One region of the Pseudomonas sp. LBUM1670 genome, then DNA from elsewhere that is predicted to be linked to it. Evidence: predicted binding sites of a transcription regulator. Region 1 holds the regulator's gene; each other region holds the start of a gene.
What was found. Region 1 encodes FliA, which starts transcription of late flagellar genes. Its sites were predicted from a motif close to CTAAAGTTTNNNNNNNNNNNGCCGNTAA; they were not measured.
Positions count from the first base shown of each region.

Region 2: ACA073_RS03925 (methyl-accepting chemotaxis protein) is a predicted target of FliA. The motif match lies at 4,566-4,593, and genes of this name have one in related genera.
Region 3: ACA073_RS11175 (methyl-accepting chemotaxis protein) is a predicted target of FliA. The motif match lies at 2,706-2,733, and genes of this name have one in related genera.
Region 4: ACA073_RS19885 (methyl-accepting chemotaxis protein) is a predicted target of FliA. The motif match lies at 6,328-6,355, and genes of this name have one in related genera.

Region 1 is NZ_CP166783.1:1,663,267-1,671,232, forward strand. Features, by position in the region: gene flhA (flagellar biosynthesis protein FlhA) at 1-593, shown strand, start outside; gene flhF (flagellar biosynthesis GTPase FlhF) at 605-1,933, shown strand; gene fleN (flagellar synthesis regulator FleN) at 2,050-2,880, shown strand; gene fliA (RNA polymerase sigma factor FliA) at 2,877-3,617, shown strand; gene ACA073_RS07615 (chemotaxis response regulator CheY) at 3,785-4,156, shown strand; gene ACA073_RS07620 (protein phosphatase CheZ) at 4,180-4,968, shown strand; gene ACA073_RS07625 (chemotaxis protein CheA) at 5,016-7,247, shown strand; gene ACA073_RS07630 (protein-glutamate methylesterase/protein-glutamine glutaminase) at 7,299-7,966, shown strand, end outside.
Region 2 is NZ_CP166783.1:864,199-872,164, forward strand. Features, by position in the region: gene nadC (carboxylating nicotinate-nucleotide diphosphorylase) at 1-325, opposite strand, end outside; gene ACA073_RS03910 (DUF1631 domain-containing protein) at 675-2,891, shown strand; gene ampD (1,6-anhydro-N-acetylmuramyl-L-alanine amidase AmpD) at 2,956-3,513, shown strand; gene ampE (regulatory signaling modulator protein AmpE) at 3,526-4,362, shown strand; gene ACA073_RS03925 (methyl-accepting chemotaxis protein) at 4,682-6,712, shown strand; gene ACA073_RS03930 (TatD family hydrolase) at 6,844-7,620, opposite strand; gene cra (catabolite repressor/activator) at 7,624-7,966, opposite strand, start outside.
Region 3 is NZ_CP166783.1:2,442,957-2,450,922, reverse strand. Features, by position in the region: gene ACA073_RS11180 (GGDEF domain-containing protein) at 1-772, opposite strand, end outside; gene ACA073_RS11175 (methyl-accepting chemotaxis protein) at 988-2,664, opposite strand; partial or broken gene ACA073_RS11170 (IS66 family transposase) at 2,765-2,991, opposite strand; gene dapF (diaminopimelate epimerase) at 3,073-3,879, opposite strand; gene ACA073_RS11160 (glycosyltransferase 61 family protein) at 4,019-5,137, opposite strand; gene ACA073_RS11155 (GNAT family N-acetyltransferase) at 5,177-6,331, opposite strand; gene mqo (malate dehydrogenase (quinone)) at 6,652-7,966, opposite strand, start outside.
Region 4 is NZ_CP166783.1:4,373,752-4,381,717, reverse strand. Features, by position in the region: gene ACA073_RS19915 (YciI family protein) at 1-333, shown strand, start outside; gene ACA073_RS19910 (RNA polymerase sigma factor) at 391-1,626, shown strand; gene ACA073_RS19905 (LysR family transcriptional regulator) at 1,737-2,591, opposite strand; gene ACA073_RS19900 (multidrug/biocide efflux PACE transporter) at 2,681-3,118, shown strand; gene ACA073_RS19895 (inorganic phosphate transporter) at 3,266-4,879, opposite strand; gene ACA073_RS19890 (transporter) at 5,084-6,106, opposite strand; gene ACA073_RS19885 (methyl-accepting chemotaxis protein) at 6,471-7,966, shown strand, end outside.

The sequences.
Region 1 (7,966 bases):
TCGGCCACGAAGAAGTGCAGCAACTCATGCAATTGCTGGCCAAAAGCTCGCCTAAACTGGCCGAGGAACTGGTGCCGGGCGTGGTGTCGTTGTCGCAGTTGCTCAAGGTTCTCCAGGCGTTGCTGGCCGAACAGGTGCCCGTGCGGGACATTCGCAGCATCGCCGAGGCAATCGCGAACAATGCCGCCAAGAGTCAAGATACTGCCGCTCTGGTGGCCGCTGTGCGCGTCGGCGTATCCCGTGCAATCGTCCAAAGCATTGTAGGGACTGAGTCGGAGCTACCAGTTATCACTCTTGAGCCAAGGTTGGAACAAATATTGCTCAATAGTCTTCAGAAGGCAGGACAAGGCTCGGAAGAGGGCGTTCTGCTGGAGCCAAGCATGGCCGAAAAACTGCAACGCTCGTTGATCGAAGCGGCGCAGCGTCAGGAAATGCAAGGTCAACCGGTGATTCTGCTGGTGGCCGGTCCGGTTCGCGCGATGCTGTCGCGATTTGGCCGACTGGCAGTCCCGGGTTTGCATGTGTTGGCTTACCAGGAAATCCCTGACAACAAGCAAGTGACCATCGTTGCGACTGTAGGGCCCAACGGCTGAGGTAGTGGTTTATGCAAGTTAAGCGTTTTTTCGCCGCCGATATGCGTCAGGCCATGAAGCTGGTTCGTGATGAGCTGGGCGCTGATGCCGCCATCATTGGCAACCGCCGGATCGCCGGCGGTGTCGAGCTGACGGCCGCCCTCGATTACAAACTGTCGGCACTGGCCCCGCGTGTTCCGAACATGGAACTCGAGGACGAGCTGCGCAAGACCCAGTCGCGGATCGTGACCGCCCAGGCCGAACTGAGCCTGCGTAGCGAAGGCGAGAGCGACAAGGCCACCAATCGCCAGTTGTTCGCCGGTCTGCCGCTGACCGCCGCCGAACCGCTGATCGAACCGACTTACACCGAACCCCGTCGTGCAGCGCCGGCCCCTGCGCCAGCCACCGGCGGTGTCGATCCGCGGGCTTTCGATTCGATGCGTTTCGAACTCAACAGCCTGCGCGAGCTGATGGAAGTACAACTCGGCTCCCTGGCCTGGAACCAGCTGCAAGGCAGCCGTCCGGCCCAGGCCAATCTTTGGCGTCGCTTGCAGCGCATCGGTTTGTCCGGCCCGTTGTCCCGCGATCTGCTGGAACTGATTACCGACATTGAAGAACCTCGTCAGGCCTGGCGCATGTTGCTGGCGCACCTGGCGCGGATGATCGCCACACCGGAAATCGAGCCGCTGGAAGAGGGTGGTGTGATTGCCATGGTCGGTCCTGCCGGCATGGGCAAGACCACCACCCTGGCCAAGCTCGCGGCCCGTTACGTGCTTAAGTATGGTGCGCAAAACATCGCGCTGGTGAGCATGGACAGCTACCGTATCGGCGCTCAGGAACAACTCAAGACGCTCGGCCGGATCCTCAACGTGTCGGTAACGCACGTCGACCCGGGCCAGTCCCTGGTGCAGGCGCTGGACCCTTTGCTGCGCAAACGCGTGGTGCTGATCGATACCGCAGGTCTTCAGGCCAGCGATCCGGCACTGCGCATGCAGCTCGAAAGCCTGGCCGGTCGTGGCATCAAATCAAAAAACTATCTGGTTCTGGCAACCACCAGCCAGAAACAGGTTCTAACCGCCGCTTATCACAGTTACAAGCGCTGCGGGCTCGCTGGCTGCATCCTGACTAAACTGGATGAAACGGCAAGTCTGGGCGAGGTGTTGAGCCTGGCAATCAGCCATGAGTTGCCGGTGGCTTACCTGACCGATGGACCGCGGATTCCGGATGATTTGCATCTGCCGCGTCGTCATCAGCTGGTCAGCCGCGCCGTCAGTGTGCAAATGCAGGATGAACCCAGCGAAGAAGCCATGGCTGACATGTTCGCTGATATTTACCACAGCCCGACCAAGCAGGTCAGCTGAGGTATTAATGAATAGTTTTTGTACCTACATCGATGGTCTGCCATGCATTGTTCAGTTGATGAACGCGCAGCCAGTAATGTGGCCTCCGTCTATGCAAGACAAGGTAAAGAAATAACATGGGCAGCATGCATCCCGTACAGGTGATCGCGGTGACCGGCGGCAAAGGTGGCGTCGGGAAGACTAACGTGTCAGTGAACTTGTCCCTGGCTCTAGCTGAGCTCGGCCGGCGCGTCATGCTGCTGGACGCCGATCTGGGGCTGGCGAACGTCGACGTCCTGCTGGGACTGACACCCAAACGTACCCTGGCCGACGTGATCGAAGGCCGCTGTGAGCTGCGCGACGTGTTGTTGCAGGGGCCAGGCGGCATCCGCATCGTCCCGGCGGCGTCCGGCACTCAGAGCATGGTGCATCTGAGCCCGGCACAGCACGCCGGCCTGATCCAGGCGTTCAGCGATATCGGCGACAACCTCGACGTCCTGGTGATCGACACCGCCGCGGGTATTGGTGATTCGGTCGTCAGTTTCGTTCGCGCCGCGCAAGAAGTCTTGCTGGTGGTCTGCGACGAGCCGACCTCGATCACCGATGCCTACGCGCTGATCAAACTGCTGAACCGCGACTACGGCATGAACCGCTTCCGCGTCCTGGCCAACATGGCCCAGAGCCCGCAGGAAGGTCGCAACCTGTTCGCCAAATTGACCAAGGTCACGGATCGCTTCCTCGACGTCGCCTTACAATACGTCGGTGCGGTGCCGTACGACGAATGCGTGCGCAAGGCCGTTCAGAAGCAGCGCGCGGTTTATGAAGCTTTCCCGCGTTCCAAGTGTTCCCTGGCCTTCAAGGCCATCGCACAAAAGGTCGATACCTGGCCGCTGCCCGCCAACCCGCGTGGGCACCTGGAGTTTTTTGTCGAGCGCCTCGTGCAACAAACGGCAGGTCCCGTGCTATGACAGCCAGCGGTTACAACCTTTACAAGAAGTCGGCACGTGACGCGCAGTACGAGCTGATCGAGCGTTACGCGCCACTGGTCAAACGCATTGCTTACCACTTGCTGGCGCGTCTGCCGGCCAGTGTCCAGGTCGAAGACCTGATCCAGGCCGGCATGATCGGCTTGCTTGAAGTATCGACCAAATACGACGCCAGCAAAGGCGCGAGTTTCGAGACGTACGCGGGCATTCGAATCCGCGGCGCGATGCTCGATGAAGTCCGCAAGGGGGACTGGGCGCCACGTTCGGTCCACCGCAATACCCGCATGGTCAGCGACGCAATTCGCTCGATTGAAGCTAAAACCGGTCGTGACGCTAAAGATCACGAAGTTGCGGCCGAACTCCAATTGAGTCTCGACGATTACTACGGGATTTTGAACGACACCCTGGGCAGCCGGTTATTCAGTTTCGACGATCTGTTGCAGGACGGCGAACACGAAGGGCTGCACGAGGATGGCGCGAGTGCTCATCTCGAGCCGTCACGCGATCTGGAAGATGAACGCTTCCAGGCGGCGCTGGCGGACGCGATTGCCAATTTGCCGGAGCGTGAGCGACTGGTGTTGGCGCTGTACTACGACGAAGAGTTGAATCTCAAGGAAATCGGTGAGGTCCTGGGGGTCAGCGAATCTCGGGTAAGCCAGTTACACAGCCAGTGCGCGGCCCGTTTGCGGGGGCGTTTGGGGGAGTGGCGAGCGCGCTGAAGGCAGTGTGGGGACACTGCGAACGTGGTTGGTGTGGTGTTGAACTGCGCCGGTTTCGATCTGTTGTGCTCCAGACAGTCATAGAGTGCTTTGCCGGATTGAATGAAATGGCGCGTCCAGGTGCTGGGCGCGTTTAAGACTGCTTGGAGGTCGAATTGGACAAGAACATGAAAATCCTCATCGTTGATGACTTCTCAACGATGCGGCGGATCATAAAAAACCTGTTGCGTGACCTTGGGTTCACCAACACGGTCGAGGCCGACGATGGCACTACTGCCATTCCGGTTCTCAACAGCGGAAGCATCGACTTTCTGGTAACGGACTGGAACATGCCTGGCATGACCGGTATCGATCTGCTGCGTCACGTGCGCGCCGATGAAAAGCTCAAGCACCTGCCGGTGTTGATGGTGACCGCTGAAGCCAAGCGCGAGCAGATCATCGAAGCGGCCCAGGCCGGTGTTAACGGCTATGTGGTCAAACCCTTCACGGCCCAGGCGTTGAAAGAAAAAATCGAGAAGATTTTCGAACGCATCGGTTGAGAAACTGCGCCACGGGGGGAGCTATGGACCAAAACGAATCTTCACAGGGCGATTTTGAATCGACCCTGAAAAAACACGCGGTCGAACTGGTCGAAAGCCTTGAAAAAGGCAAGTTCGGCGACGCTGTACAACTGATCCATGAGCTCAATCAGACCCGTGACCGCGGCCTGTATCAGGAAGTGGGCAAGCTCACCCGCGAGCTGCACAGCGCGATCGTCAATTTCCAGATTGACCCGCACATGCCGCAAGCCGAGGAAGTGTCGCAGATCACGGATGCCACCGAGCGTCTGGGTTACGTTGTGAAACTGACCGAAGCTGCCGCCAACCGCACCATGGATCTGGTCGAAAACTCCACGCCGCTGGTCAACAGCCTGAGCGATGAAGCCCAGGCGCTGAGCACGGACTGGGGGCGGTTCATGCGTCGCGAAGTCGGGGCCGAGGAGTTCCGCGAACTGGCACGGCGTGTCGACGGTTTCCTGGCACGCAGCAGCGCGGACAATCGCGCGGTGTCGAGCAACCTCAACGACATTCTGCTCGCTCAGGATTACCAGGACCTCACAGGTCAGGTGATCAAGCGTGTGACCCAATTGGTTACTGAAGTTGAAAGCAACCTGCTCAAGCTCGTGCTCATGGCCAGTCAGGTGGACCGCTTTGCGGGCATCGAACATGACCGTGAAGCGATGCTTGCTGAAAAAGATCCGCAAAAACATCTCTCTCAGGGTGAAGGTCCGCAGATTCATGCCGATAAAAGAGAAGACGTTGTGTCCGGTCAGGACGATGTGGACGATTTGCTATCCAGCCTAGGGTTTTAGAATTCTAGGTATTTTAGGTTTTTAAACCTGTTAGGAGCACACCCTTAATGAGCTTCGGCGCCGATGAAGAGATCCTTCAGGATTTCCTGGTTGAGGCCGGCGAGATTCTTGAGCACCTGTCCGAACAGCTGGTCGAGCTTGAAAGCCGACCGGATGATGCGGACTTGCTCAATGCAATTTTTCGCGGTTTTCACACTGTAAAAGGGGGCGCCGGCTTCCTCCAGCTCAACGAGCTGGTGGAGTGCTGTCACATCGCCGAGAACGTGTTCGACATCCTTCGCAAGGGTGAACGTCGCGTCGACTCGGAATTGATGGACGTGGTTCTCGAAGCGCTGGACGCGGTGAACAGCATGTTCAGCGAAGTCCGCGAACGCAGCCCGATCACGGCTGCCACGCCTGAATTGCTTGCGGCCCTGGCCCGTCTGGCCGAGCCGCAAACCGCCGATCCAGCCGCGCCTGTGGCTGAAGTGGTGGAAGAGCCGGCTGCCGAAGCCGATTCGGGCGACATCACCGATAGCGAATTCGAACAACTGCTGGACTCGCTGAACGCCGTCAAGGCTCAGGCCGAGGCGCCGGCGGCTGCTCCGGTTGCAGCTTCCAATGCGGCCAGCGACGAAATCACCGATGCAGAATTCGAGTCGTTGCTCGATCAACTGCACGGCAAAGGCCAGTTCGCCGTCGACGCGATCGCCGCGCCCGCAGCACCGGCTGCCCCGAAAGCGCCAGGCGACAGCTCCGACATTACCGACGACGAGTTCGAAGCCCTGCTCGATCAGTTGCACGGCAAGGGCAACTTTGCCGTCGACGCGCTGGAATCGGCGATCGCTTCGGTCCCGGTCGCCGCTGCGCCCATCGCCAAAGCGGCTGGCAGCGATCTGATCTCGGATCACGAGTTCGAATCGCTGCTCGACGAATTGCACGGTAAAGGCAAGTTCACTGAAGTCGGCACCGGTTCTGCCGCTTCTTCGGTAGCGGCGCCCGTCGCCAAAGCCCCGGCACTTGTCGCCAAGGCGCCCGAGCCAAAAGCCGAAACACCGAAGCCTGCCGCCGCTGCACCGGCGCCTGCCCGTGCACCGGCCGCGCCACCTGCGGAAAAACCGGCCAGCGAAGCCGAGACCACCGTGCGGGTCGACACCGCGCGTCTCGATGAAATCATGAACATGGTCGGCGAATTGGTATTGGTGCGTAACCGCCTGGTTCGCCTGGGCGCCAACAGCGCCGATGAAGCCATGTCCAAGGCCGTGTCGAACCTCGACGTGGTCACGGCCGACCTGCAAACCGCGGTCATGAAGACCCGGATGCAACCGATCAAGAAAGTCTTCGGGCGCTTCCCGCGCCTGGTTCGCGACCTGGCTCGCCAGCTCAAGAAAGAGATCAACCTGGAGCTGGTCGGCGAAGAAACCGACCTCGACAAGAACCTCGTCGAGGCCCTGGCCGACCCGCTGGTCCACTTGGTGCGCAACTCGGTCGACCACGGCATCGAAGAGCCGGCCGATCGCGAAGCGATGGGCAAGCCGCGTAGCGGCAAAGTGATTCTTTCCGCCGAACAGGAAGGCGACCACATCCTGCTGTCCATCTCCGATGACGGCAAGGGCATGGACGCTGACGTGTTGCGCGGCATCGCGGTCAAAAAAGGTTTGATGGACAAGGATGCGGCGGACCGTCTCAGCGAGTCCGACTGCTTCAACCTGATCTTTGCGCCGGGTTTCTCGACCAAAACCGAGATCTCCGACGTGTCGGGTCGTGGCGTGGGCATGGACGTGGTGAAAACCAAGATCGCCCAGCTCAACGGCACCATCAACATCTACTCGACCAAGGGCAAGGGCTCGAAGATCGTCATCAAGGTGCCGTTGACCCTGGCGATCATGCCGACGCTGATGGTCATGCTTGGCAACCAGGCGTTTGCGTTCCCGCTGGTGAGCGTCAACGAGATCTTCCACCTCGACCTGTCGCGCACCAACGTGGTGGACGGTCAGGAAGTGGTGATCGTGCGGGACAAGGCGCTGCCACTGTTCTACCTCAAGCGCTGGCTGATCAGCTCCGCCGCTCACGAAGAGCAGCGCGAAGGCCATGTGGTGATCCTTTCGGTAGGCACCCAGCGGATCGGCTTTGTCGTCGATCAACTGGTCGGCCAGGAAGAAGTGGTCATCAAGCCTTTGGGCAAAATGCTCCAGGGAACTCCGGGCATGTCCGGCGCCACCATCACCGGTGACGGCCGCATTGCGCTGATTCTCGATGTTCCGAGCATGCTCAAGCGTTACGCCGCACGGCGTATTTGATTCTGGGGGGGGCGGGGCGACTGAGCCTCGCCCCCGCCTAACGGAGTGTTTATGGTAGTCAAAGTCCTGGTGGTGGACGATTCGGGGTTTTTCCGCCGCCGCGTCTCGGAAATTCTTTCAGCGGATTCGAATATCCAGGTCGTCGGTACGGCGACCAACGGAAAAGAGGCGATTGATCAGGCGCTGGCCCTCAAGCCGGACGTGATCACCATGGACTACGAGATGCCGATGATGGATGGCATCACGGCGGTGCGGCACATCATGCAGCGCTGCCCGACTCCGGTGTTGATGTTCTCCTCGCTGACGCACGAAGGCGCCCGGGTCACCCTGGATGCGCTGGACGCCGGCGCGGTGGATTTCCTGCCGAAGAATTTCGAAGACATCTCGCGCAACCCCGAGAAGGTCAAGCAACTGCTGTGCGAGAAGATTCTCAGCATCTCGCGCAGTAACCGTCGTGTCAGTGCTTACAGCGCACCGGCACCCGTCGCCACGCCAGCCCCGACCCCTGCGCCTTCCAGCGTCAGCAGTTATGTCAGCAGCGCGCCTGTTCGTCCGGCACCGATCCCGGCTCGTGCACCGGCGCACGCACTGTCGTCGCCCGCGCCGAAACGCAAAGCCTACAAGCTGGTTGCCATTGGCACCTCCACCGGCGGCCCGGTTGCCCTGCAGCGCGTATTGACGCAATTGCCGGCCAACTTCCCGGCTCCAATCGTGTTGAT
Region 2 (7,966 bases), 800 kb from region 1:
GGAAATTCAGTGCGCAGCGTTCGCCTGTCAGCAGCGAGCGCGCAGGGCCTTCGAGGTGGAACAGTGCCTGATTGGGCTGCACCCGTTCGCCATCGCGAACTTGCCAATGCACAGCCACTCGCGGGTCCAGTTGTCGGAACGCCGCATCGACCCAGGCGGTGCCGGCGATGACGGCGGCGTCGCGCGTGATGATGGTGGCTTTGGCCAGGCGTTCGGCCGGGATCAGTTGCGCGGTGATGTCGCCGCTGCCGATGTCTTCGAGCAACGCACGGCGCACGTTGGCTTCGATTTCGGCGGTCAAATCGGCGAGACGTAGATTCGGCATAACGGACTCCACAAACAAAGTGGCCCGATTATAGGGCCATGGCGCGGGGCAACCCAAGGCGTGAGAGAATTTCCAATCGCTCTGAAACCTGCATTTGGTCGATTCACTCGAGTATTTGGCGTTAAGCGGCGGTCAATCTGAAACGTCTATTTCAATAAGATGCACAGAGCCCGCTGGCACACGAGACATCTTTTGCAAGATAATACGCCTTGCATTTGACGTCATAGCTTTGACGCAACTTTGCATCCCCGATTATTGAATGACAGCGGATGGGCAGTGTCCACCGTTGAGCGCGGTTGTGAGGCCGGCGCTACGATCTACCGAAGCATTACCGTTTAAGGAGGCCAGGATGCACAACGACGGGAATGTAGTGCCTTTGCACAAGGCGGCTACCGATCTGGCGACCCCTTCGCCGCTCGCCCGTGTGCCTGTGATTCTGCTTCAGGTTCGCGACAAGGCCGCGCTACAGCTCAGGCAGGGTTTGCAGGAACTGTTCGATAACGCCGACGACACGCTGTTCGAAATGGCTGACCGCGCCCAAAACGATGTCGAGCAGAACATCTTCTTCGAAGCCATGCGCGACTTGCGCCTCAAGCGTAAAAGTATCGAGCGGGTTTTTCTCGAACAGTTCCTTGAAGCGTTTGTCGGGCTCGCCCGCAATGACTCTGCCCAGTCTGCCTTGCCCCGGACACCGGTCTTCGACGCTTCGGCAGCGCACTCCGGCGATGACCTGGAGCGCAGCGTGGCGGTGGAGGCCATGGTCAATAAGGTGCTGAGCCGCGACGGTTTCGGTCTCGATCAACTGACCGCCCGACTCAGCATGTTGCTGGGCAAGAAGCTGGTGGCTCAGCACAACCCACTGGGCCCGACGATGCTGTGTGAATACTTCATGCAGGCCGGGCGTAATCTGGGGGTGGAGATCAAGGTCAAGCTGATCATCCTGAAGCTCTTCGAGCGCTATGTGCTCAGCGACACCGACCAGCTCTACACCGAAGCCAATCAGTTGCTGATCGCCACCGGCATATTGCCCGACCTCAAGCCCGCGCCGGCGCGGCGTGCGACCGATCGCGCGGAGGCCAGTGTCAATGCCGAGCCCGCCGCAGTCGGTATCCACGCCGGTAGCACGCCGATCGACGACGGCGTGCAGGAAGTTTTCGCGGCGCTGCAGGAGCTGCTGTTCCACGTACGCGGCAGTGTTGCGCCAACGCTGGAGGTCAGTGCCACGGCGCAGCCGATTTCCACCCGCGACCTGCTGCGCCTGCTCTCGCATTTGCAGCAATACGTACCGACGCCAGCCGCCCAGGACGATTTCGACCTGCGCAACCAGCTTGAACAATTGCTGACCCGGGTCAGCGTCAAAAGCGGCAAGTCGCGCGTGGTCGGCGTGGCCGATGAAGACGTCATCAACCTGATCGCCATGCTGTTCGAATGCATCCTCGATGACCGCAACCTGCCGGACTCTCTCAAGGCGCTGATCGGCCGCTTGCAGATCCCGATGCTCAAAGTGGCTGTGCTCGACAAGAGTTTCTTCAGTCGCAGCAGTCATCCGGCCCGCCGTCTGCTCAACGAAATCGCCGCTGCGGCCATGGGTTGGGGTGAATGCGATGACCATCAGCGCGACAGTCTGTACCTGCGTATCGAGCAAGTCGTTCAGCGTTTGTTGAGCGATTTTGTCGATGATCCAGCCATTTTTTCCGAGCTGTTGGCGGATTTTCTTGCGTTTACCAGCGACGAGCGTCGTCGCAGCGAGCTGCTGGAACAACGCACTCGCGACGCTGAAGAAGGACGCGCCAAAACCGAAATGGCTCGTCAGCGCGTCGAACAGGCGCTGAACCAGGTGCTGTTGGGCAAGGTTCTGCCGCAGCGGGTGGTGGCGTTTGTCCAGGAGGCCTGGAGCCAGGTGCTGCTGCTGACCTGCCTCAAGCATGGCGATCAGTCTGACGAATGGCATGCCGATGTGCAAACCATGGAACAACTGGTCTGGAGCGTGCAGCGTCATGACGAACCTGACGCGAGCCTGCGCCTGTTGGCGCTGGTGCCAGGGTTGCTCAAATCCTTGCGTGACGGGTTGAGCAGCGCGGCGTTCGATCCGTTCGCCACCGGGGAGTTTTTCAGTGAACTGGAAAGCCTGCACGTTCAATTGTTCGAACGCCCGGATCAAACTCCTGCAACGAGCCGCGAGGCCGATGCGCCGGTGATGGTGCAAGTGCAAGATGAAATCGTTCTGCGCACCGCCGACGAAGGGGCGGTGGCGTCGACCTCGGTACACTTACCGACGGATGATGCGGGCCTGATTCAGGTCGATCAACTGCACGTGGGCTGCTGGGTCGAGTTTCAGGAGGATGAGGATCACAACCTGCGCTGCAAACTGGCTGCGATCATCGAGGCCACGGGCAGCTACATTTTCGTCGATCGCACCGGGATGAAAGTGCTGGAGCGCAGCCGTACCGGCCTGGCCCTGGATTTTTGCCGTGGCGCGGTGCGAACCCTGGACGACACCTTGCTGTTCGACCGGGCTCTGGAATCGGTGATCGGCAACCTGCGGCGTCTCAATCGCGGCAAGTGATCGCGCGCCGAGGGGCTATCGCGGCATACTGGGCGCCCACACAGTCGACGTTGAAGGAACCTGTATGCAGTTGGACCCCGCGAGCGGTTGGTGCCAGGGCGTGAATGTCTGCCCTTCACCCAACTTCAATGCGCGCCCCACGGGCGAAATTTCCCTGCTGGTGATCCACAACATCAGTCTGCCGCCGGCGCAGTTCGCCACCGGCAAGGTGCAGGAATTTTTCCAGAACCGGCTGGATGTCACAGAGCATCCCTACTTTGAAGGGATCGCTGACCTGCGGGTGTCCGCGCATTTTCTGATTGAGCGTGACGGCACCGTCACTCAGTTTGTCTCCTGTCTAGAGCGTGCCTGGCATGCTGGGGTGTCATGTTTCGATGGCCGGGAAACCTGTAACGATTTTTCCGTGGGCATCGAGCTCGAAGGCACGGATGATCTACCGTTTACCGACGCTCAATATGATGCGTTGACGGCCCTGACCTTACAGCTGCAAAGCACCTTCACGGCCATCACCGCACAGCGCATCTGCGGGCATAGCGATATCGCACCGGGGCGCAAGACCGATCCGGGGCCGGCGTTCGACTGGGCACGTTATCGCACCGCCTTGGCGCGCCGCCCTGGCTAAAGAGGAAAAAGAATGAGTTTTCTGGTGTTGCTGTTGGCGGTGTGGATCGAGAAATTCTCGGCCCTGCGCCATCGGGTTCAACGTGACGGCGGCTGGGTGCGCGAGCTGCACAAGCTGGAAGTCAGCCCGCGCCTGGTCAGTCGTCCGTGGTTGATATTGGTGATTCTGGTATTGCTGCCGGTGGCGCTGCTGGGTTTGCTGCTGGTGGTGCTGGAACCGGTCGCTTACGGGCTGTTGGCGTTGCCGGTGCATTTGCTGGTGGTCATCTACAGCCTGGGTCGCGGCGATTTGCTGGCCGGTCTCGGGCCGTTTCGCGATGCCTGGCGCCGGGAAGACCTGCAAGCCGCCGCTCACGTGGCAAAACGCGACCTGGATATTTGCGCCGACAGCGGCGAGCAACTGCTGGAGCGGGTTGAAGGGCATCTGCTCTGGGAGGCCTACCAGAGCTTTTTTGCGGTGATTTTCTGGTACTTCCTGTTGGGCCCGGTGGCGGCGCTGAGCTATCGACTGCTGGCACTTGCCGAAGAACATGGGCAGAACCTGGCGGTCGTCGAGCGCGCCACACAACTGCGCCATGCGTTCGATTGGGTGCCGGTGCGTCTGCTGGCGGCCAGCTTCGCGTTGGTCGGCAACTTTGTCGCGGTCAGCCGGGTGATGCTGCACGAACTGCTGAACTGGAACATCAGCGCCGCACGGTTGATCGAGAAAGTCGGGCTGGTGGCCGGTGAAATTCCTGCACCGGTGGTCGGACCGGACGGCATCAACAGTCTCGACCGGATCTGGGAATTGCTGCTGCGAGCGGCGGTGCTCTGGTACGCCGGTTTTGCGCTGTGGACCGTATTGCCATAATCCTACGTCTGAAGTGAACTCATTGTGGCGAGGGAGCTTGCTCCCGCTAGGTGCGAAGCGCCCCCGGCATCAGTTCAGACAGACCTGGTTGTCCAGGTTTGCGACTGCTTCGCAGTCGAACGGGAGCAAGCTCCCTCGCCACAAGGGATATCACTTGTCTGAAAGGACACCCTCTGCCTGAAGAGCAGTTCCCCGCCATTTACCTTAAGTTACAAACCCTCCCGCCGATTTAAGCTATACAGAGATTGCACTGAGTAGTGGCTATCTGCTGCCTTTCTGTGCCTGCCAATAAAAATAAGAATGCAAAGGGAGACTTCCAGTGAAGAGCTTGCTCTATCCCGCCGTTGCGCTAATGAATCGCCTGAGCTTCGGCATGAAGTTCAGCCTGATCAGCGTTCTGTTCCTGGTGCCGATGCTGGTGACCAACTTTTACCTGGTGCGCGATTCCTATCGTGAATTCCAGGGCACTCAGGTTGAACTGCAGAGCCTCGACTTGCTGGGCAGCAGTCTGGCCCTGCGACGCGATCTGGAAACCCTGAACAACCTGGTGCAGATCAACGTCACCCTTGGCCAGTCCGGCAAGGCTGGCAATGTCGAATCCAAGATCAGTGCTCTGGAACAAAGCGTGCTGGCCCGCCTGCAAGGGCTGGTGGCGATGACCACCGATCCGGAACTAATCACGGTTTTCGATGGCAAACGCGATGAAATGATCAGCGCGTTCAAGGCCCAGCAAACGGAAAACTCCCTGCAAAGCAAAAGTGCGCTGATCGGCAAGTTGCTCGGCAACGCACAGATTTTCAGCCAGATCATCGCCAGTCAGGCAGGCTTGAGCCGCGACAACCAGAGCGACATGCGTCAGCTCACTGAACTCATTACCAATGTCACGCCACCCGTCACCCAGATATTGGGCGATGGCCGCGCGATGGGCTCCTATTCGCTGGGGCAAGGGTTCCTCAATTCGTCGTCGAGCACCCGTTTCGATGAGTTGCTGGTGCAGATCGAAAAGCTGCAGGCCGAGTACGGTCTGAAGTTGCAGGACACGCTGGGCTCAAGCAAAGCGGCGCGTGAAACCCTGAGCGCCCAGGCCGAGAGCAGTAAGGCGACGCTGAAAAAAGCCAGTGAACTGTTCGAAGAGCAAGTGGTGATGGCTGACACCCTCGATGCGCCTTGGCAGGCCTTCTACGATCAGGTCACCGGCCTGATGGACCAGACTTACCAACTCAACGAAGCCACCCTGAAATTCCTCGATACCCAGTTGCAACAACGACTGACTCAGAACCGCACGCACATGGTTCTGCAGGCCGTTGCGTTGTCGGTGGTGTTTGTGCTGATTTTTTATCTCTATGGCGGCTTCTACGCCTCGACCCGCACCACCCTCAAGCGTCTTGGCGCGATGATGGATAAGGTGGCAGCCGGCGACATGACCGTGACCTTCAACGCCAACAGCCGTGATGAACTGGGCGAGTTGGGCGAGGTGTTCAACGGCACCGTGAAGAAAATCCATGACCTGATCGAGCGTGTCGGCCACACCGTCGGTGAAGTCGAGCGCCAGGCCGGTCAGGTCCAGAATGTATCGGCCCAAAGTAACCAGGCCGTCGCGGGGCAGCGCACGCAGATCGAACAGGTCGCCACGGCCATGAATCAGATGTCGGCCACGTCACTGGAAGTGGCCCGCAGTGCGGCGGCGGCGGTCAGCAGCGCCCACAGCGTCAACGACGAGACCATCAGCGGGCGCGGTCTGGTGGAATCGCAACAGGGCAGCATTGCCGCACTGGCCAGCGAGATCGATCAATCGGTGCTGGTGATCAATCAACTGGCCAGCGACAGCCAGTCCATCAGCCGCGTGCTGGAAGTGATCAAAAGCATCGCTGAGCAGACCAACCTGCTGGCGCTCAACGCGGCCATCGAGGCGGCGAGGGCGGGCGAGCAGGGTCGAGGCTTCGCGGTGGTGGCGGACGAGGTCCGGACACTGGCCAAACGCACCCAGCAATCCACCGAAGAAATCGAACAGATGATCGCCAAACTGCACAGCGGTGTCGGTGCGGCGGTGAAGGCCATGGGCTCCAGCCATCAGATGGCCAACGGCACGGTGGGGCAGTCGGAAAAGGTCCAGCAAGCGCTGGAGAATATCCTCGGCGCAGTCGGCATGATCGTCGACCAGAACCAGCAAATCGCCGCCGCAGTGGAACAACAGACTGCCGTGGCGCACGACATCGACCAGAACATCGTCGAGATCAACCGTGCCGGCGAGCGCACCGCTGAAGGTGCGCACCAGACCGAGGACGCCAGCCGGGCGTTGTCGGCTCAGGTGGTTGAGCTCAAACAGTTGATCAGTGCGTTCCGGGTCTAGAGAACCCACAGAAAACCAATGTGGGAGCGGGCTTGCTCGCGAAGAATTACTAACATTCAACATTTATGTCGACTGTTATACCGCTTTCGCGAGCAAGCCCGCTCCCACAGGAGTTGTGTGCATTAACTGATTTACCAGTCGAACACTTCACACGCATTGGCCGTGCTGACAGCCGCCAGCCGTTCAGGACTGATCGCCATGATTCCCGCCAGCGCCTCGCAGATCGCCGGCAAATGCGCCGGGCTGTTGCGTTGACCGGGAAACATGGCGGGCGCCATGTCCGGTGAGTCGGTTTCCAGCACCACCGATTCCAGCGGCAATTCAGCCAGCACGCGGTGCATGCGCAACGCCTGCGGCCAGGTCGCCGCGCCACCAAGGCCCAGTTTGAAACCGAGCTTGATGTACTCACGGGCCTCTTCCTGGCTGCCGGCGAAGGCGTGAATGATGCCCGCACGTTTCAACTTGAAGCGCTTGAGCGTAGCAATCACCGCCGCGTGGCTGCGCCGCACGTGAATCAGCGCCGGCAGATTGAAGTCCGCTGCCAGTTGCAGTTGCGCGTCGAACAGCGCCTGCTGGCGTTCGCGGTCGAGGGTTTCGATGAAGTAATCCAGGCCTATTTCGCCCACCGCACATAGTTGGCGATGACCGGCTAAACGGGTCAGCCAGTCACCCAGTTCGTGCAAGTCTTCAGGGCGATGCTCATCCAGATACACCGGGTGCAAACCGAACGCCGCGTGCAGATCGGGATCGCTCAGCACCAAATCCCAGACGCGCTGCCAATTGGCCTGATAAACCCCCAGCACCACCATCCGCCTCACGCCGAGGGCGCGGCTCTCGGCGAGCAGCGCCTGACGATCCTCGTCGAAGTCCGGAAAATCCAGATGAGTGTGGCTGTCGATCAGCTCCACGGTTCAGTCCTGGCGAATACGCTGCTTGAAGGTCCGCGCGATGGCTTGCACACCCGGCTGGTAATCGGATTGCTCGATGGCGGCCAGGGCCAGTTGCAGCGCTTTGTCGGCGATCAGCTGGTGCTGCTGGGCCATGGCGTTGACCGGCAGCGGCAGGAAGTCCAGCAACTGCGTGTCACCGAACGTGCCGAGGCGCAGCGGACGGGTTTTCAACGGGAAGTCGTGCAAGGCGTCGAACACGCCCTGAAGCAACACGTAGGACGTGGTTACCAGCGCATCCGGCAAATGACCCAGGCGCTGGAGCATTTCTTCCATCATCTGCTTGCCGCACTCGCGGCTGAACGAT
Region 3 (7,966 bases), 780 kb from region 1:
AATGATCCATGTCCAGCATCACGGCACACAGCGGCAAGTGGTTGTCCTTGCAGTGGCCATACAGTTGCTGGGCGTGTTCGAAAAAAGCCCGGCGGTTCATCAGGCCTGTGAGCTCATCCGTCTGGGCGGCACGGGTGGAAACACTGTGCGCCTGCTCCATTTCACGGGTTAGACGAAAGGCGGTTTCCAGTGCGTCGGACAGGTTGCGCGTCGCGCTGAACACAAAGGAGGCGAACACCAGAACCGCCACCCCCATGCCGACCTGCAGGGATGTGGATTGAAGCATCAGCCAGATCGTACAAGGCAACAGCACCAGGGAAATGGACACGACCGTCATGTAGCGATAGGCCGAGTAACAGGACACCGCACTGACAGACATTCCGACGCAAAAGAGCATGACCAGGGCCTGGGCCAACAGGTCATCGGCCGGCATGACCGCCAGCGCGCCGCCGCCCCAGATACCGGCGGACAACACGAGCGTGGCCCAATACGTGCGCTCCCAGCGCTGAGGGGTACGCTCACTGACGGGACTGCGGAAATAGGCGATGAACATCGAAATCCGCAACAACGACGCCGCCGCCAGCAGCGCTATCCACCACGCAATGACCGTATGATCAAAACGTTCCCAGCACAGCCAGCACAGCATCAACACCGCGAGAAAGCTGCCGAATACCGCTGAAACCGACTGGCGGAACAGCTGGTGCAATCGGTCTGTGTGCACCTGCCTGACGATCAACTCTTCCGTTTCGTACCGCAATCCAACGCCATCCATTTCATCCGCCTGATCATCATGCTGTGACGATGGCGATTGTGGCACATTGCTTATGGGCATTCGCACTTCAATCCTTGCTGCCCGATTGTTCGAGCAACGGCCGTATGCGTACCTGAAAGAGTTCTCACGCGCCTGCCGACACAGCGGGCGAGTGAGATTACCGAACGGCTACCGCGTCGGTGGACGAAATACCAATCTTTATACTTACGATCGATTTAGACCCGGAAGCGATTAACCAGCAAGGTAAGTTCTCTGGATAGCTGATCCAGGTCGACACACATTTCGTTGTTGCGGGTGGTGATAGCTTGGGTCTCGCTGATATGACGGCTTATCTTTGACAGGCTCTGGTTCACCTCGGCACCGATGCTGGACTGCTCTTCAGCTGCCGTAGCGATCTGGTTGTTCATCCCGTTGATCTCCGACACAGCATTGCTGACCTCGACAAGGATCTGACCGGTGCTATTAATTTTGTTAACTGCACGCTCGCTACCACTAAGACTGTCCTGCATGGTGCTCACTGCGGCACGCGCACCTTGTTGCAGTTGGCTGATCTTGTCCTGTATTTCAGCGGTACTTTTCTGAGTTCGCTGCGCTAGCGAGCGTACTTCATCGGCCACCACGGCGAACCCGCGCCCCTGCTCGCCAGCACGTGCAGCTTCTATAGCGGCGTTGAGGGCCAGTAGATTGGTTTGGTCGGCAATGCCCCGGATCACATCGAGAATCGAACCTATGGACTCAACATCTCTGCCCAATATCTGGATATCCTCCGCGGCCTTGCCGATGTCGTTTGCCAGGCCACCGATTGCACTCATTGTGTCGTCCACATTGTTGTGCATGGCTTGAGCCTGGTTGTCTGTATCGCGTGTTACCTGAGCTGCGCTTTGTGCCGACTGCGCCACGTTTTCCGTAGCCAGGGCCATCTGCTCCATGGCATGAGCGACCTGATCTGCATCCTGGGTCTGCTGGTCAAGGGCGTCAGCAGCATGCTGGGCACTTTGCTTGAGCTGTTCGTTGCGTTCCTGCAGCAATCGAGCGCAGCGTGCAAGGTCGAGCACCATGTCACGGATATTGCTGACAAACCGATTGAAGGCGATGGCCAGTTGCGCAGTTTCCTCGTTTCCGTCCACTGGTAGTTGGATAGTCAGGTCCCCGTCTCCGGAGGCCAAGGCCTTCAAGTTACCCGTCAGAAGGTTCAGAGGTCTGACTATGCTACGCGTGACATAGGCGACGATGAGACTTAGCAGCAACAACAAAGCAACCATAATTCCCCACTGCTTCCACCGCAGTGCGTCCATAGTCTGCTGCTGACTGCGGGTTTGCTCGGTAATAAGTGCATCGAGGCCATCAATATAAAAACCGGTGCCGATAGTCCAGTGCCACTTATCCAGGTAGCGATTGTATGAAAGCTTCGGGTAAGGCTTGGTATCTGCGCCCGGCTTGGGAAAGTAGTACGTCACAAAATCACCGCCACGCCTGGCGGCGGCGGTCAGCTCACGAACGAGGTAAGTACCGTTGCTGTCTTTGAGGTCCCAGAAGTTTTTCCCTTCGTCCTTGCCAGCAAGGAATATCCGATCGCCGGTGTCGCCGTAGCCAAAGAAATAACCGTCTTGTCCATAACGCAAATTGCGCAGCCTGAGCCTGGCTTCCTCCTGTGTTGCCGGGTTCATCGCGTCAGAGCCTTCGTACAACGGCTGGATGGTGCTATAGGCTATATCAAGGTAGTGAACCAGCTCGTCCTTACGGGTCTTGATCAAAGCCTGTCGGGTTTCTTCCAGGCTTCTTTCTCCAAGGGACTGCTGCTCAGATAAGGCCAGCAACTGAATGATTAATGCGAGTACAAGCGCCGGAGCAACCGATAACATCAGAACCTTGTTGCGAATCTTCCATTTCATAAAAATCTCTGATCAAGAACTGCAGATATATTTGCTTACATTTATCGGCACCGTCAGACGATTGTTTAGTCCTACTTTGAGGCTATTCGACAAGGCAACCGCCGCTGCGTAACGAGCCTGCAAACAACCCGTTCGAGCGTTCAAGCGCCCACGACCGGATCTGGTTTTCGACCGCCTTATCATCTATGGGTACAGCACCGTCCTCGAGAAATCGAGTCAATGGCATCCAGCGCTTGAGGCTGGAATCGAGAGCTTTGGTGATAGCCGATCCTTCGGGCACAGGTCTTGTTGGGCCAGCATCCGGAAATGCAGTGCTTCGAGAATGGGTCCGCTTAAAAATACGTGGCCACAATCGTCCTTATTGCCCAGGGCGGAAGGTGTGTCCGCCGTCCGGTTACAATCAAACTTTTAATAAGCTATCCGCAATTGTCCCGAAAAACTCGCCTCTACCGGCCCAATGAGAAACACCGGCCCCACACCATCCCATTGAACGGTTACGGTCCCGCCATCACATTCAACCTCAACGGTATCGTCCAACAAACCACGACGAATCCCGTTAACAGCAGCGCCACAAGAGCAGGAACCCGAACCCAGCGGAATACCGCCCCCACGCTCCCAAATGCGCAACCGAATATGCTTGCGGTCAATGATCTGGACGAAATGGACGTTCGTTTTGAGGGGAAACAAGGGGTTGGTTTCAATGGTTTGACCGATTGTCGCGATATCAATCGCCGTCAGGTCATCCACAAAATAGGTGCAGTGCGGATTGCCCATGCTGCACGCTGCTGGCCCGCCGTCCAGAGGCAGGACAGCCGTATCCAGTTCCTGTGCCAGAGGAATATCCGACCAGCCGAAAAGCGGCGCTCCCATGCTGACCGAGATGGTACCGGTGGAAGTTCGTTCGCACGTCAGCAGACCACGGTTGGTCCGTAGTGCGACAGAAGTCGTGTTTGATTCGCGCATCAGCCTGTCCGCCGCACCGCGTGTTGCGCTCCCACAAGCGTCCAGCGGGGAGCCATCAGCGTTCCAGAACATCAAGCGCGCTGCTGCGTCATCGCAATCGAGCAGCACCGCGAGTTGATTGAATCCGACGCCACGGTTGCGATCACCCATTCGCCGAGCGATGGCACTGGTCACTGGATTGACGGTGTTTCTCGCGTCCACGATCACGAAGTCATCGCCATTGGCGTGCATCTTGTGAAAACTCAGCGGCATGAACAGATCCTGGCGACGGGACATAGGGGGAATTGATGTTTGAAGGCAATACAGCCCCATTCGCAGCACTTTTTCAAGCGGTGCTAAGTTCGCTGGCCGCTGATATCAGACCTGTTTCGGACTTTTCCCAAAACAACCGTCAGGAAGGAAACAGATCCAGTGTGCGCTCCACCTCTTCAATATCGATTGTGAAGCCATCGCCCTCAGGTGTTCCGACCACAAAGCCAAAATTCTGCTGGTCGCGATCCGTCAGGTACTTGAAATAGCTGACAAAACGGTTCGGTGGCTGCAGGGCCAGCAACGAACCGCCCTGGCGCAGTACATTGACACCATGGACGAGCTGGCTGCCTTCGACCCCGATCACGGTCTGCGCTCCGGCACAGGTCGCCACGATGGTCGGGACGTCGGTTTTCAGAGGATCGAGTACGCGAAACCCCCGAGTCTTGCGCAGATGTTCGGCGATCTCGAGTTCGTTGCGCAAAAGGCGCAAGTCACCGGCGCTACCGCGAAGAATGAATACGCCTGGGTGCTCCTCATGACTCACGTGCGCCAGCAGCTTTTCACCCATGGCACGGTAACGCAGGTGCCTGCTTTGGTTATTGCTGAAGTCGTCGAATAGCACGAGCTCATGAAAAAACGCGCCGTTCAAGCGCACCGGCTTCATGCCAAGCCAGTCTTCGTACGCGAGGGTCTGGGCAGATAGCGGAAATCTGGCGGAGGGCGCGGTGGTCACCGGAACGCCTTCGTCGCATGCCAATGAATAGGTCGGGAAGTCTTCCATCAACCGCGTACCAAACCAGGTATTTCCATTTTGCGTGCAGAAGACGGCGGCGCGGTCGATCTCGTTTTCCACGACAATGCGCGGAAACCTGCCGGGCTTGAGAGACAACCAAAAACTTGCATTGTCCTTGTAGAGCGCCCCATCGATCAGCCAGACATCCTCAAGCAAGTAACCCCGTGTCGGGCCTTGTACCACGTCACCCAGCCCTTCCATTGTGCGCGCGGGATGCTCGAACGGATAAAAGCGCTTCGCCTCCCAACCCGTCACGCGTTCCATTTGACCGGGCAGGAAGAAAGCCGGCGGAGAATGCGATACCCCACCCGGCGCAACGTCCCAGCGTTTCACCGCCAGGCTTTTCAAGTTGATCTCTGCTTTGCGTGCGAGTCTTTTTCTTGCCATGCACCGGTAGGCGGCAAGGGTCCATTTCCTTCGACTGCCAGCGGTCGAAGTGCTGATTTCCGAGACATCGCTTTCCATGAAAAGTCCTCCCTTCGGGACAGAGCGTCCTGAAAATACTCAGCTGGATGGAATCCTTTCCATAACGGGTGGGGTCTGCAAGCTAGCGTAGCGACTGCGCAAGGTTTCGAGAAACTGTTCGCCCGAGTTCCTGGCGCAATAAAGATAAATTTTGTGCAGCCCGCCAAATACCATTTCATGATAGCGGCTGGCAACCTCCTCATCGCTTGGCCCTTCCGGCAAGCCAAGGTGAAGGGTCAATGCCTTTCCTTCGGCAGCGAACAGCGGCGTTTCCCAAAGGAATCTGGCTACACCTGTCTTGGGTAGACGCAGAAACATATAAGCGTGGTTTCCCAGAGAATCAACGTCACCGCCACGCCTTCTTTTCCATTTCAGCAGTCCGTCATCCGGCCGCCCCAGGCAGTGCCCGATATCGTAATAATCGAAGCCATTTTCGACCGCCCATTCAAGCGCCATGAAGGTGGTAATCGCGTTGACCTCGCCCAGTCGCTTGGCATCTGAAAAAACCGCCTCGGTGTATCCGAAACGCAGCGTGCTCCAGTAACGCTTTCCGCCACGCGTTATAACGCAGCCAAGGTGACAGCCAATCACCTCACCCTCCCGCTCGATAAGGTCAAGCCGCCCGACAGTCCTGGCTATCCTGAACACTTCCTCGGTGGGAAATTGCGCAACGTGGATGCCTTGCCTTGCTTGGGCATAAGGCCGAAGCATTTCCCTGTCGGCCTTTGCAATTTCTTCATCCAGCAGCGCCGGTCTCATGCGATAGAGCGGCCGGTTCTTGCGGATGTTTCGACGCAACTCACCATCGTATTTTGCGGTGATGTCCTCGATGGAACGCCCCAGCGGAACGACGGCACTCAGATACAGGGGGACAGACAAAGCCCCCGGGGTCCGCACCTCACTGACCACCACCACATGATTCGACGCGGCAGGTTCCGGCTCGCCCTCGGTCGTAGGGGCATTGCCCTGGGCCTTCCCGCCGATGAGCAGCTTGGCCATCTCCCGCTGCTGTTTCCTTCCGATATAGAGGATCTCGTAAGGACTGTCTTTCTGCAGCCTGAACCTGGCAATTTCCCAACGCCAGACGCACGCACGCCCAAGGATGTCTCGCAGCCAGTTTGAAGCCTGCCTCATCTCATACCGCATTGAAGGGGATATGAGTTTTCGGATAACTGCCGCCAAGTTATCTTTCATTTTTCGTCATCCTTTGAGCTTTATCTTCGGTAGATCAGATACAAAGATCCGGGCGGGACTTCAACAAACGCGCTTAAACCTTGAAATAGAAGACATTATTAATGAGACAACACGCTGGCATCGGGTAACAGTAAAGATACAAGGGCGTGACTTTGCAAGGCGGCATACCGGCCTTTCCGGATTGAAACCCGTGTCTAGTCCTTAAATTGGTATACACCGCATTTCATTTTGTAGGAGCGAGCTTGCTCCTACAGTGTTTTCGCCCACAAAAAAGCCCACTGACCGTTACCGGCTCAGTGGGCTTTTCGATTGCGCCCTGATTACAGAGCCAAATCACTCGCAGCTTTAGCCTTTGGCGCCGTAGGCGCTTCAGCCGGGGCAGCAGCCGGAGCCGCTACCTGACCGATCGCCGGCGGCGGAGTCAGTTGCAGCACCTTGGCGGTGTAAGCCCACTCTTCAGCCACTTTTTCAGGGCTGCCGTTCAGCTGAGTGCCGTAGCTCGGCACGATCTGGTGCAGCTTTTCCTGCCAGGCAGGCGAAGCAACCTTGTCCTTGAACACCTTCTGCAGCACGGTCAGCATGATCGGCGCAGCGGTCGAGGCACCCGGCGAAGCACCCAGCAGACCGGCGATGGTGCCGTCAGCGGAAGCAACGATTTCGGTACCCAGTTTCAGTACGCCACCGGCCGCTTCATCACGCTTGATGATTTGCACGCGCTGGCCGGCTTGCCACAGGCGCCAGTCTTCAGCCTTGGCGTTCGGGAAGTATTCTTTCAGGGCGTTGAGGCGGTCTTCGTCAGACAGCATAAGCTGGCCGGCGAGGTACTCGACCAGCGGGTATTCCTTGATGCCGACCTTGGTCATTGGCCACACGTTGTGCGTGGTGGTGGTGGTCAGCAGGTCCAGGTACGAGCCTTCTTTGAGAAACTTGGTGCTGAAGGTCGCGAATGGGCCAAACAGGATGACGCGCTTGCCGTCCAGGACACGGGTGTCCAGATGCGGAACCGACATCGGCGGTGCGCCAACGGAGGCTTTGCCATAGGCCTTGGCCAGATGTTGCTCGGCGAGGGTCGGGTTCTCGGTCACGAGGAACGAGCCGCCGACCGGGAAGCCTGCGTATTCCTTGGCTTCAGGAATGCCGGACTTCTGCAGCAAGTGCAGTGCACCGCCGCCCGCGCCGATGAACACGAACTTGGCGTCGGTTTCGGTTTTGGTGCCGTCTTTCAGGTTTTTGTAGCTGACGCGCCAGGAGCCGTCTTCGTTCTTGGTGATGTCTTGCACTTCGCTAGACAGCTTCAAGTCGAATTTCGGGGTGGTTTGGAGGTGCGCAACGAACTGGCGGGTGATTTCGCCGAAGTTCACGTCGGTGCCGATCGGGGACCAGGTGGCTGCGATTTTCTGGCTCGGGTCGCGCCCTTCCATCATCAGCGGAACCCACTTCTTGATCACAGCCGGGTCTTCGGAGTACTGCATGCCGGCAAACAGCGGGCTCGCCTGCAGGGCTTCGTAGCGCTTTTTCAGGAATTTGATGTTGTCGTCGCCCCACACAAAGCTCATGTGCGGCGTGGAGTTGATGAACGAACGCGGGTTTTTCAGCACGCCTTGCTGAACCTGCCAGGCCCAGAACTGACGGGAA
Region 4 (7,966 bases), 2.7 Mb from region 1:
TGCCTGGTCTATAGCAATGAACAGGAGTTGCACTCACTGCCCGAAAGCCCCCGGGACGCCGAGTGCATGGCCTACGCCGAATCGATCCAGGGCAGCGGCCGCATGCTCGCCGCCGAGGCGCTGGAATCGGTGCAGACCGCCACCACCGTGCGCATGCGCAACGGCAAGATGTCGATCACCGACGGCCCGTTCGCCGAAACCAAGGAGCAGTTGGCCGGCTTCTACCTGATCGACGCCAAAGACCTCAATGAAGCTCTCCAGGTCGCCGGAAACATTCCGGCGGCCCGGGTGGGTTGTGTCGAGGTGCGACCTGTTCGCGAGTTGAATCCCTGACGATCACAAGCAAGGAGATTCCATGGTAACGCTGGTGACCGTAGGCACGCAGGACTGATGCCCGGGGTGTCGGTCAAGGCTCGGGTCGAGCAGGTTTACCGCGAAGAGTCGCGGCGGATCCTGGCGACCCTGATCCGTTTGCTCGGCGATTTCGATCTCGCCGAAGAGGCCTTGCACGAGGCATTTTTTATCGCGGTCGAGCGCTGGCAGCGTGACGGTGTGCCGGACAACCCACGGGCGTGGCTGGTGTCCACCGGGCGCTTCAAGGCCATCGACGTGTTGCGTCGCCGTGCGCGGTTTGCCGCGTCCCGGCCGATGTTGATCGCTCAACTGGAGGCGCTGGAGCAGGCCGACTGGAGTGACGAAGACGTGGAAGACGATCGCTTGCGCCTGATCTTCACTTGCTGTCACCCGGCACTGGCGGCGGATGCTCAAGTGCCGCTGACATTGCGCGAAGTCTGCGACCTGACCACCGAAGAAATCGCCCGGGCGTTTCTCTCGGCACCGGCGACCATTGCCCAGCGCATCGTGCGGGCCAAAGCGAAAATCCGCGACGCGAAAATCCCCTATCAAGTACCGACCCTGGCGGAATTGCCCGAGCGACTCGACAGCGTGCTGCGGGTGATTTACCTGGTGTTCAACGAAGGTTACTCGGCGTCCGTCGGCACCGAGCTGACTCGGGAAGACTTGACCCGCGAGGCGATCCGTCTCGGGCGTTTGCTGATGGAATTACTGCCAGAGCCCGAAGTAATGGGCCTGCTGGCGTTGATGCTGCTGCACGAGTCACGGCGTCCGGCGCGTACGTCGCCAAGTGGTGAGCTGATCCTGCTGGATGAGCAGGACCGTTCACTGTGGGACGCCGGGTTGATGGCCGAAGGTTGCGCGCTGATCGAGCGGGCACTGAGTACGCGACGGTTCGGACCTTACTGCCTGCAAGCGGCGATTGCGGCGGTGCATGCCGAAGCGCCGACGGCGGGGGAGACCGACTGGCTGCAGATTGTGGGGCTGTATGACGTGCTGTTGGCGGCCGTGCCTTCGCCGGTGATCGAGTTGAACCGTGCGGCGGCGATCTCCAGACGGGATGGGCCGCTGGCGGGGTTGACGTTGATTGAAGGAATACTTGCACGCGGGGAATTGCTGGATTACCACTTGGCGCATTCGGCGCGGGCGGAGTTTTGTCGGCAGTTGGGACGGGTGGACGAGGCGCGGGCGGCGTTTGAGCGGGCGCTGGAATTGACGCAGCAGGTGCCGGAGCGGCGGTTTATCGAGGCTCGGATCAGGGCGTTAAAGTGATGTGATCTGGCGGGCCTCTTCGCGAGCAAGCCCGCTCCCACATTGACCGAGTCCTTCCTGGATGAACCGGATCAAACGTGGGAGCGGGCTTGCTCGCGAATGCCTCACCGCTATTCCAGCATCTTGCCCAACAACCAGCTCCCCGCCGGCCCCGGCGGATGCAGCCGCGACCACAGCGCATCGACGAACAACGGTTTCGGCCACCCGCGCACATTCAACTCCTGCAACGTCCCGGCGCCAAACCGCCCCACCAGCCATCGCGGCAACGGTGCCCAACCGAAGCCGCCCTGAGCCATTTCCAGCAGCATCAAATAACTCGGTGCCGACCAGACGCGCCCCTTGGCGCGGCTTTCATACGGATTGACGATCGTCGCCAGACGCAACTCCCGGTGCTGTTGCAAGATTTCCTGATCGACGCCCGCCAGTGCCGCCAACGGATGCTCGCGGGACACGAACAAGGCAATTTCCGTACGCTCTGCCACCGTCGAGCTGACCAGATCCGGCGGGTAGCTTTCTTGCTGCTCGGCGAACGCCACATGCGCGCGACCGCTTTGCACCAGCGCCACCAGGTCATCGCATTCGGCGATCAGGCATTCGAGTTCCAGGTCCGGGTATCGCTGTTCGAACGCACTGAGTGCTGCTTCGAAGCGGTCGGATTGATAGGTGTCGGAAATCGCCACGGTCAGCTTCGGTTCAACCCCCTGAGCCAACTGGCTGGCGGTCATTTCCAGACGGCTGGTCGCCGCGAGGATTTCCTCGGCCCGCTGCAACATCACATGTCCGGCCGGAGTGAGGGTCGGCTTGCGGCTGCTGCGATCGAACAGGATCAGATCCAGATCAATCTCCAGGCTCGCCACCGCCGCGCTGATGGTCGACTGACTGCGGCCGAGTTTGCGCGCCGCTGCGGAAAACGAGCCTTGGGTCGCCGCTTGCACAAATGCCTGCAACACTTCCTGGGAGGCCATGAACTATCGCCTTGGTCGATGGTTATTGGTTTTGAAGTATCGGTGTGAGGATGGATCATGGCAACCACAGTCACTCAGGAGTTCTGCTCATGAACATCCAAAAATCCATTACTGAACGTATTTTTCAGGCCATCGGCTTCGAGCTGCTGGCCATCGTGATCTGCACCCCGTTGCTGGCGTGGATCATGGACAAACCGATGCTCGACATGGGCGTCGTCACGGTGGTGATCGCGGCGTTGGCGCTGGCCTGGAACGTGGTGTTCAACGGGATTTTCGATCGCCTGCTTGAGCGTTTCGACCTGGAGCGCAACGCTTGGCTGCGAGTGGTCCATGCGCTGCTGTTTGAAGGCGGACTGGTGGCGGTTGGCGTACCGCTGATTGCCTGGTGGCTGAAGGTCAGCCTGTGGCAGGCGTTCCTGCTGGATATCGGTGTGTTGCTGTTTTTCCTGCCGTACACCTACGTTTACCACTGGGCGTATGACGTGGTGCGGGAGCGGGTCCTCATGCGCCAGGCTTGTGAAGGATAAAAGCCAAAGATCGCAGCATAACGCCCCCTGTAGGAGCGAGCTTGCTCGCGATGGATTTCAGGGCGACGCGTGCATCCAGAGAATACGCGTTATCGTTGGCGTCCATCGCGAGCAAGCTCGCTCCTACAGGGGGGCGGGCTGCGCGGGTTAGAAGATTTGGGTGAACAGCCAGTACAGACTGCCCGACAGCAAAATCGCCGCCGGCAAGGTCAACACCCAGGCCATCAGCAAATTGCGGATGGTCTTCATCTGCAAACCGCCGCCGTTGGCAACCATGGTCCCGGCCACACCCGAAGACAGCACATGAGTGGTCGACACCGGCAATCCGAACATGTCCGCCGCGCCGATGGTCAGCATGGCCACGGTTTCCGCCGAGGCACCCTGGGCGTAAGTCAGGTGGGTCTTGCCGATTTTCTCGCCGACCGTCACCACGATGCGTTTCCATCCGACCATGGTGCCCAGGCCCAGCGCAATCGCCACCGCGATTTTCACCCACAGCGGGATAAACCGCGTGGCGTTGTCGATTTGCTGCTTGAACAATTGCAACTTGCCGGTGGTGTCGGCGTCGAAGTTGCCGACCTTGTTCTTGTCCATCAGGCGAATGGTTTCGCTGGTCAGGTACATGTCGTTACGCACGTTGCCCATGGCCTCGGCCGGGACTTTCGCCAGCGAACCGTAGCCCTTCACTTCATTGCCGATGTTGCCGGCCAGCGCGGCGAGGGCGGGGATCAGTTGCGGCGTGGCTTCCTTGCTGCGCATGTATTCGGAGAGCACCGGACGCGGATCGGCCGGCGCCGGCAGCGAGGTTGTTTTCATCAGCGCCTGCTGGGTGACTTCGGCCACGGCGGCGAATTGCAGCGACTGATCCGCCGGCATGGTGCGGTTCAGCGCGTAGGCCATCGGCAGGGTGCCCACCAGGATCAGCATGATCAGGCCCATGCCTTTCTGCCCGTCGTTGGAGCCGTGGGCGAAAGACACGCCGGTGCAGGTCAGGATCAACATGCCGCGAATCCACCACGGTGGCGGGGTGTTGCCTTCGGGCTCTTTGTACAGCGCACGGTTCTTGACGAAGGCGCGCAGGGCCAGCAGCAACAACGCGGCGCAGCCGAAGCCGACCAGTGGCGAGAGCAGCAGCGCATAACCGACCTTGGTCGCTTGCGCCCAGTCCACGCCGCTGGTGCCGTCACGCCCGTGCATCAAGGCATTGGCGATGCCGACACCGATGATCGAACCGATCAGGGTGTGCGACGAAGACGCCGGCAAACCCAGCCACCACGTGCCGAGGTTCCACAGAATCGCCGCGATCAGCAGGGCGAAAATCATCGCGAAACCGGCGGACGACCCGACTTGCAAAATCAGCTCCACCGGCAGCAGGGCGATGATGCCGAACGCTACCGCGCCGCTCGACAGCAGCACGCCGAGGAAGTTGAAGAACCCGGACCAGACCACCGCAAAGTTCGGCGGCAGGGAGTTGGTGTAAATCACCGTGGCCACTGCGTTGGCGGTGTCATGGAAACCGTTGACGAACTCAAAGCCCAGCGCGATCAGCAGCGCCACGCCCAGCAGCAGAAACGGCGTCCAGGTGGTGACCACCGTGCCGAGTTCGTTCATGTCGTGCATCAGGCTGTATGCCGTGAACAACAGCCCGATGGCCAGCACGGCGAAGAAAATCACAATGGTCAGCAGGCCGGGTTTTTTATCGAACTGCGGCTTCGCGCTGCGGGCGGACGCCTGGGCGGCGGTGTAGGAAGGAGTAGCCATAACGGACAATCCTGAGGGGGGAGGGAGTGTCAGTCATGATCATTGCCAAATGTTACAGAGAGGCTGCGCTAAATCAGTGTTTGAGTTTTTTGAACCCAACACAGTCCCCTGTAGGAGCGAGCTTGCTCGCGATGGTCGTGAACGATAACGCGTAAAATCAGATATCCAGCGGCGCCCTCAGGTTTTTCGCGAGCAAGCTCGCTCCTACAGATCCTGGCGCTTACGAAACGCCCAACGCCCCGCAATCACGGTAAACGTCGCCACCAATGCCACCAGAATCCAGAACCCTTCCGGATCCTCGGATAGCGGCACCCCACCCACGTTCATACCAAAGAAACCGGCAATGATGTTGATCGGCAACGCCAGCACCGTCACCACCGTCAGGGTGAACAGCGTGCGGTTGCTCTGTTCGTTGAGGTTGGCGGCAATCTCTTCCTGCAACAGTTTGATCCGTTCACCCAGCGCCGTGAGGTCGTTGATGATCAGCGCAAACTCCTCGGTGGACTTGCGCAGCTCCTTCACGTCTTCCTTTTGCAACCACTGCGGCGGACGGTTGAGCAGGCGCAGCAACGAGCCCGGTTCCAGCGCCAGCAATCGTTGCAGGCGCACCAGCACCCGGCGATTGGCGCCCAGCTCCGCGCGGTTGGTCGAGAGCCGCGAGGACAGCAACTCATCTTCGATCTGATCGACACTGAGGCTGGTCTTGCGCACGATCTGCGTCAGCACTTCACCCTGGTCGCGCAGCAAATGCACCAGCAATTCCAGCGGCGAGCGAAAGCGTTCACCGGCCTTCACCGACGAACGCAACTTGTCCACCGAGTGCAGCGGTTGCAGGCGCGCGCTGATGATCAGCCGGCTGCGGGCGCACACCCACAGCGTCGACACATCCGAGGAGACCATGCTGCTGAGGTTGAATACCACGTCGTTGACCACCGCCAGCAACGCCGAATCGACATGCTCGATGCGCGTCGAACGCGAGCCTTCATGTAGGGCTTCGAAAAACTCGTCGGGCAATTCCAGATGACTTTTCATCCAGCGCTCGCACGCGGCGTGGGCGAGGTTCAAGTGCAGCCAGAGAAATTCGTCGCTGTCGTCCGATTGCTGCAGGCACCGCAATGCCATGGCCGAATCGATCTCGCGACCGCGTTCGCCGGGGCGAAAACTGAAACCGTACAGCAGACCGAACAGGTCCGGGTCGCGATGGCTTTGGTCGATGCTGTGGTTCATGAAGTCTCGCAAGGGGAGTGACTCTCGTAGGAGCGAGCTTGCTCGCGATGAACGCAAGGGCACCGCGTTCATCCTGCTACGCCCCGTTTTCGTTAACGACCATCGTCGGAACGCCGCCCGGAGCAAGCTCGCTCCTACAGGCCGCATCATCGCAAGGCGTGATGACATTTTTGTGACGATTTGGTAACGCAAACGTTTGCGTTGCTGTTGGTCGGATTATCTTCAAGAAGCGCTCTGGAACGCCGATCACGCTTAGGTTAAGTTGCGCGCCTTCGACCACCGGCCCACGCCGCAGACAGGGATGTCCGGATTACTTTCACGCCTCACACCGGGCGTGCCTCATTCCTGTCATGAGTACTTGCCGATGTTTTTGCAAAAGTCATTGAGAGCGCAAATTCTCGCTCTGCTGAGCGGCAGTCTGTTTGCGATGCTGTTGATCGCTTTGGCCTGTTTTCACTTTCTGTCCAGCGGCGTTCAGAGCTACGCGAATCTGATTGAAGGGCCGCTGCACACTTCACAATTGATCGATGAAGCCAACTTGCAATTCAAGGTGCAGGTCCAGGAATGGAAGAACGTCCTGCTGCGCGGCAAGCAACCGGCGGACCTGGACAAATACTGGAAGCAATTCGAAGACCGTCAGCGCGAAGTGCAGGGCATCCTCGGCGAACTGGCCGGGCAGAAGGGCATCGAGCCGCAACTCAAGACCCGCATCGAGCGTCTGCGTGACGAACACCGCGTGTTAGGCGCGGCCTACCAGAAGGGCCGTGATGCCTACGTGGCGGCCGGTGCCGATTCAACCGCGGGCGACACGGCGGTCAAGGGCGTGGACCGGGCGACCAGTGATCAACTGAGCGAACTGGTCAGTGAATTGCGCAAACAGGGTGCCGAACAGTCGAAGCTGATCAGCGCCAGCGCCGATCGCACTGTGTTGCTGGGGATCATCGTGATGCTCGCTTCAGGTCTGTTGATCGGCCTGTTCAGCTTGTGGCTGGTCAACCGCAATCTGGTCGAGCCGATTCGCAAACTGATCGACTACGTGGCGCAACTCAGCCAGGGCAAGTTTGCCGACCGCGTGGCCAGCACCCGCCAGGATGAGCTGGGCAAACTGGCGACCGCGGCCAACACGCTGCGCGATTTCCTCGCCGACACCTTCAGCCGCCTGCAGGTCAGTGCCAAGGATCTGGACGGCGCCAGCGGTGAGCTGAAAGCGATCGCCGGCCTCATGGCCAGCGGCACCAACGAGCAGTTCAACCGCACCGACCAGGTGGCCACGGCGATGAACGAAATGTCCGCCACCGCGCAGGAAGTCGCGCGCCACGCCGCCGATGCCGCGCGTGCGGCGGATGACGCCGACCAGTCCGCCCAGCAAGGCGAAAAAGTCATGCAGGGCACCATCCACACCATCACCCGTATGCGCGGCGAAATCGCCAACACCGCGACGGTCATTCGACAGCTGGAAACCGACAGCGGCCGCATCGGCAAAGTGCTGGAAGTGATTCGCGGCATCGCCGAGCAGACCAATTTGCTGGCGCTCAACGCGGCTATCGAAGCCGCCCGTGCCGGTGAAGCCGGGCGCGGTTTCGCGGTGGTGGCCGATGAAGTGCGCAGCCTGGCCCAGCGCACGGCGGCGTCGATCATCGAGATCAACCAGATCATCCAGACCGTGCAAACCGGTGCGGTGGACGCGGCCCAGGCGATAGAAAGCGGTCAGTCGCGCAGTGAAGAAAGCGTCGAGCAAGTGACTCAGGCCGGTGCCATGCTGGAGCGCATCACCCACGCGGTGGAAGCCATCCGCGACATGAACCGCCAGATCGCCACCGCTGCCGAAGAGCAGACCTCGGTCGCCGAAGACATCTCGCG